Roseiconus lacunae: one gene and its partner. The protein of the gene in region 1 interacts with the protein of each later gene in a pairwise test. Links are inferred from orthologs where the notes say so. Each region holds a gene or a part of one and is shown on either strand. Other genes may lie near its edges.

The links. Proteins that work in one complex are often made in the same cells at the same time.
Region 2: the proteins of FYC48_RS16780 (region 1) and def interact in binary tests that used the Escherichia coli proteins (3 or more experiments, as listed by UniProt). The link is inferred for Roseiconus lacunae from one-to-one orthologs.

What each region holds. Positions count from the first base shown.
Region 1 is NZ_VSZO01000012.1:120,738-123,768, reverse strand. What follows is about bases 36-2,994. They hold FYC48_RS16780 (aspartate-semialdehyde dehydrogenase), read left to right. Parts: upstream 36-986; coding sequence 987-2,003; downstream 2,004-2,994. Other genes in these bases: FYC48_RS16770 (serine/threonine protein kinase), read left to right, coding at 2,950-2,994; truA (tRNA pseudouridine(38-40) synthase TruA), read left to right, coding at 2,006-2,824; FYC48_RS16785 (formylglycine-generating enzyme family protein), read left to right, coding at 36-491. Also shown: more of FYC48_RS16785, read left to right, coding at 1-35; more of FYC48_RS16770, read left to right, coding at 2,995-3,031.
Region 2 is NZ_VSZO01000015.1:63,516-66,465, reverse strand. Bases 58-2,935 are described here. They hold def (peptide deformylase), read left to right. Parts: upstream 58-1,143; coding sequence 1,144-1,728; downstream 1,729-2,935. Other genes in these bases: FYC48_RS19890 (flagellar motor protein MotB), read right to left, coding at 2,832-2,935; fmt (methionyl-tRNA formyltransferase), read left to right, coding at 1,807-2,781; mch (methenyltetrahydromethanopterin cyclohydrolase), read right to left, coding at 58-855. In the rest of the region: more of mch, read right to left, coding at 1-57; more of FYC48_RS19890, read right to left, coding at 2,936-2,950. UniProt on the Escherichia coli protein: Removes the formyl group from the N-terminal Met of newly synthesized proteins. Requires at least a dipeptide for an efficient rate of reaction. N-terminal L-methionine is a prerequisite for activity but the enzyme has broad specificity at other positions.

The DNA of each region.
Region 1 (3,031 bases):
TGGCTGTCGCGAGCAAAAAGCCCAACGCGTTTGGCTTGTACGACATGCACGGTAATGTTGCCGAGTGGACCGTGAACGCTTACACCGAAGACGGCTACGCATCCTTCGCCGAAAAGAAAAACCTCAACGCAACCGACGTCGTCGTTTGGCCCGAATACCCGTCCCCGTGTGTGTTGCGTGGCGGAAGCTGGGAGTTCGATCCTGAGGATCTCCGCAGTGCGGCCCGTCTGGCCAGCGATTACGAAGAGTGGAAAGTCGACGATCCGAACTTCCCGCGGAGCCCGTGGTGGTTGACCAGCGATCCGTCTCGTGGTGTCGGATTCCGAATCTTCCGCTCCTACAAGCCTCTTGGCAAAGAGAAGATCACCAAGTTCTGGGAAGCTCAGGCAGAGGACACCATCCTCGACGTCAAATCGCGGATCGATGGTGGTCGTGGTGGCTTGGGCTTGGTCGACAAGGACCTTCCTAAGGCGATCGAAGAAGCGAAATAGTTGACGCTTCGGCCGCGGTTTTGCATCTCGGCCGTCGCCAAAGCGAATCAAACACGACGACGCCCGGCCGATTCGGCCGGGCGTCGTTCGTTTTAAACGCTGGCTGTGTCTTCGTCTTAGGCGTCGGGGGGAGACGGCGAAGCATTGGTTGCCATCGCCCTCGGCTTCGGGGCGGAACCGAATGGATGAAGCGGGTGTGGTTCTTTCTGGGGTGTTGATTTGACCATGTTGGGGTGGTTTGGGCTCGGTGCGATGCTGTCCGATTCCGCAAAACCCGCGTCTGCTTGGCCATCCTGGGCGGGCGTCCCTAAATCCCGCCTTTCAAAACCGCCATTGTGTCATAAACTTTGGAAATCTGCGTTCGTTTCAAGTCGGCTTTGATCGACCCTCATCAGCGCTGGCGGTTCGTGACTGGGGCAGCGGCGAACCGAACGATTGGCAAGGTTGTCATCACGAGACGACTGATACTTTCCCCAAACTACTCTGGACACACCCGTGCACGATACATTGGCTGTCGTTGGTGCCACCGGCGCCGTCGGACGAATCGTTCTACAGCAACTCGAGACCCGTGACTTCCCGTACAAACGGTTGAAGCTACTGGCATCGGAACGAAGCGTTGGCCAAGAGGTAACCGTGAAGGGCGAGACAATCAAAATTGAATTGTTAGCCCCCGGTGCATTCAAAGACGTCGACTTGGTGATCGCCAGCACGCCTGACGAGGTGTCCGCCGAATTCGTTCCTTATGCGGTCGAAGAAGGTGCCGTCGTTGTTGACGAAAGCGCTTTCTGGCGGATGGACCCGTCCGTTCCCCTGATCGTGCCGGAAGTTAACCCAGAAGCAATTGCCGATCACAAGGGAATTATTGCCAGCCCAAACTGCAGTACGACTCAGATGGTCGTTGCTTTGGCGCCACTGCACAAAGCCTGCAAGATCAAGCGTGTTGTTGTCAGCACCTATCAAGCGACCAGCGGCGCGGGACTGGCTGGGAACGTCGAACTGATGACCAGCACGCAAAAGGTACTCGACGGCGAAACACCGGCCAGCAAGACGTTTCAGTACCCGATCGGATTCAATTTGATCCCGCAGATCGGAAGCGAAAAGTTTGAAGGTTACACCAGTGAAGAGATGAAGTTGGTGTATGAAACACGCAAGATCATGGGTGACGACAACATTCAAGTTTGTCCGACCGCGGTTCGGGTTCCGGTGACGATCGGGCACAGCGAATCGATCTTGGTTGAAACCGAGCAACCGATTTCGGTCGAGCAAGCGAGAGAGCTTTTCGGTGCGGCTCCAGGGATCACGGTGGTCGATGACTTGCAAGGTCAACGGTATCCGATGCCGCGTGACTGTGATGGCAAAGACGACGTCTTCGTCGGGCGGATTCGCCGCGACATCAGTGGGCAGGGCAACGGAATTGCGTTCTGGTGTGTCAGCGACAACCTTCGCAAAGGAGCCGCGACCAATGCGGTGCAGATTGCTGAACTGTTGCAGCAGTCGGTAGCGACCGCTTAGGCATGCCGGCTAACCGCACGTTTGCGCTCGTCATTGCATATGACGGCACTGACTATTCCGGCTGGCAAGTCCAGCCGGAGCAGGCGACGATCCAAGGGACATTGCAGACGTCAATCCGCCGTAGTACCGGTCAAGACGTCAGTGTGGTCGGGAGCGGGCGTACGGATGCGGGGGTGCACGCCCTTGGCCAAGTCGCGAGTTGTCGGTTTCCGAATTGGACCGCCACGACCGAAGCGTTGCTGCGGGCAATCAATTCTCGATTGCCACCCTCAATCGTCGTCAACGAAGTCCACGAAGCGGATTCGGATTTTCACGCGATCCGCGACGCACTTGGAAAGCGCTACCGGTATCAGATCCAAGTGCGGCATCAACGGAATCCATTTGAACACCGCTATCGATGGCGTCTTCGGCGATGGGTTGATGTTGAATTAATGAAGATTGCCGCAAAAAAAGTCATTGGCCATCGTGACTTTTCAAGCTTCGAATCAGCCGGTGCGGAGCGAAAGTCCTCCGTCCGCGACGTTAGGGACTGTGTCGTAGTCCCTTCCACGGACTTTGAGCAAACCGGGCATGTGGCAATTGAGGTTGAAGCCAACGGTTTTCTTTACAACATGGTGCGTAATATTGTCGGCACTCTGGTCGAAGTAGGACTGGGGAAGCAACCGCCTGAATGGATCGACGAAGTTTTAGAGCAGCGTAATCGGATCTATGCCGGTCCGACCGCGCCGCCGCAGGGTTTGTTCCTAAAGCATGTCGATTACCTGCCGGGTTACCGCAGCACAATCACACCTGAACGACACACGCCTTTAACAGATCCTTAACATTAATTGGCCGCCGATACCCGATAATGCGGCTGATGTTTCTTGCCCGACGACGTCCGGGTTGAGAAGGCGACCGATTGAAAGAAGGCTCATTCGGTCAGGACACACCAGAAGCCAATTGAGTTATGTCGGTTAAGACGATTGAAGCCGAGCCGGTACTTGACGACGCCACACGTGACTTCGTGCGGCGATCGATGCATGCCCAGT
Region 2 (2,950 bases), on another replicon or contig:
CAACATCGGGTCGACTTTGTAGAAATCGTGATCATAGTCCGCGAAGATTTTCGCGAACGGACGCCCGTAGTCGGAAGACGAACAACTAGGGATTTTTTCGTAGATCGATTCGACCGCTTCGTCATCACAATTGACATACAGCGTGACTTCGGCGCCATAGAGCATCGCATCGTTCGTCCGGCCGATACCGCCGATCATATCGCCTCGCTTTGCCGGCGGAGGCAACGGGGCGCAGCCGGTTCCGCTAACAATACGACGGACATCAAAACCCAGTTCATCGATTTTGTGCAACGCGGTTTCGATGCTACGGGCGACGACTTGGGCCGATCCGGCGATCGACGTACTCGGCGCGATACACACTCTCAATTGCTTTGCCTGGACGCCACACTGTTCGGCGATCAGCGCGATCGTCGATTCGGTCGGAAACGATTCCGCCTCAAGCACGACCACGGCAGACTTCGATTCCGAATCCCCGAGGTCATACTTTTGCAGCATCGCTTCACGACCACGATGCAAGCGGGCCGGACCACTGCCCATCGCAAAATAGTCGTCCGCCTGAACCGGCCATCCGGCGTATTGACATCCGAGACACGCCACCAATGGAGCGTCGGTCTGAACATAGATGCTGTTAGCCGATACAAATCGCTGCCCGTCACATGGAACGAGCGAGACACGGCCTAATCCGCCCAAACAGATTTCGGCCAACGCAAGTCCCCCGGCAAGCGTCCCGTCCACTTTGACACCGAAGTCGTAGACGTTTGCGTCACCGATCTCCCGCACCGTCACGCCGCTGACCGGATCGGCGGCGAGGCGTTCGATCACCCCGATCGCATTCTGATTTGGTGACAGTCGCATCGACAAATTCAACTCGCAAAGTCGGGACAGGAGAAATCAATCGGGACAGAATTTTGCGTCAAAGCTCGCCAAACAACGCGGAAAACGCTGCGTTTACGCGGGCCATCGACGATGGTGGCAAAAGCTCCTTGCGATGTCGAGGGGGCGCACCACTTTCGACAGCCGCGACGGGTTACCACTTCGCAAATCTACCGCGAACGCTTGTTGGGTTAGGTGGAATGACAAAAACACCAAAATCCGTCATGATAGTCGATCTCGAATTGTCCCCTCCTTCCGATTCAGTCAGCCATGCCGCTTGAAGTCATTCATTATCCGCATCCAACGCTCCGCTATGTCAGCAAGCCGATTCGCAAAGTCGATGCCGAACTGAAGCAGATCGCCCAGGAGATGCTGGATTTAATGTATGAAAGCGGCGGCGTCGGATTGGCGGCAAACCAGGTGGACCTACCGTTGCGAATGTTCGTAGCCAACCCGACCGGCCAACGTGGGGAGGGCGAGGAATTCGTCATCCTCAATCCCGAAGTTCAGCGTCCGAAGGGCAACGCCAGCTCTGTCGAAGGTTGCCTCAGTCTGCCCGGCGTCAACGGCGAGGTCATTCGGCCGAAATCGATTCGAATCAGCGCCTTCGACATTTCCGGCAAGTCAATCGATGCTACCGTCGAAGGCTTTTTGGCGCGAGTCTTTTTGCACGAAATCGATCATCTCGATGGGACAATGTTTTTCGATCGCATGAATGAGCAAGCGGTCCAAGAAATCCAGCCGGAACTTGATGAATTTGAAACCGATTTTCGATCAAAGCAATCTGCCGGCGCGATCCCTCCTGATGAAGAGCTTGTCGAACGCCTCAATCAGTGGACCGAAAAGTACTGCTAACGGTCGAACCGACTTCATCAGCCGTCGGGTGATCGCTCGCGATTCCCGCAACGCGATTCTTGAACAAGGAATGGTCCCATCGCTTTAAAAATCATTGTCATGGGCACTGGTCCCTTTGCGGTCCCCAGCTTTGAAGCCCTCCGTCGATCCGAAGACACAATCATCGCCGTGGTGACGAAACCAGAACCGCCGGTAAAAAGCCGGAAAGGTCCTCCTCCGGCCCCCGTGCGCACCTGGGCGAACGAGCATTCGTTGCCAATCTTCGATCCAGTTTCGATCAACGAAGATGCGGCCGTCGAACAGCTTCAACTGTGGTCACCGGATCTACTCGTCGTCTGCGACTACGGTCACATACTTAAACCGGCGGCACTCGAGAGCGCGCGACTGGGCGGCATCAACCTGCATGGTTCGCTGCTACCGGCGTATCGCGGGGCGGCACCTGTTCAACGGGCGCTGCTCAGTGGAGACCCCATAACGGGAGTGAGCGTGATTCACATGACGCCACGTCTTGACGGAGGTCCGATTCTCGCCAAAGCGACGACTGAGATTCAACCTGATGAAACGTCGGGAGAACTCGAAGAACGCCTTTCGAGCCTTGGGGTCGACCTGGTTGTCGATTCGATCGAAACCCTGCGGCATTGGGACGGAGAAACTGCGATCGGAGAAACCCAAGATGCCACAAAGGTGACCCGAGCACCGCGTCTGCACAAACGTGAAGCACACATCGATTGGGGATGGGATCGCAGCAAGATTGACTGCCACGTCCGTGGGATGCAGCCCTGGCCGATTGCTTACACCGAGATCCAACTTCGCCAAGGTAAACCGCCTCAACGGATCGCCGTCCTGCGAGTCAGTCCGGTCGAAGGAGATGTCGCGGAACTTCAACCGGGACAAGTCACCGGCGATCAGGAATTGATCGTTTGCTGCGGAGACGGACTTTTGCGACTCGACGAAATCCGTCCGGCGGGGAAGAACCAAATGAGCGGTGAGCAATGGCTACGAGGTCATCAACTCAAACGTGGCAGCACGTTTAGCGCGCCGATCGATTCATAATTAAGATTCGTATCGGCGACGAAGGATGATGTCGCAAAGAGGTTGCTTCGCTACGGAGCAGCCGGCGACGCTTGGCGTCCCAGGATGATCGACATCTGTGGGCGTTTCGCATCGGCGAACAACCAGGGCTTCACGCGGTATTTGATGCGAGAACGGGTCGATTGGTTCA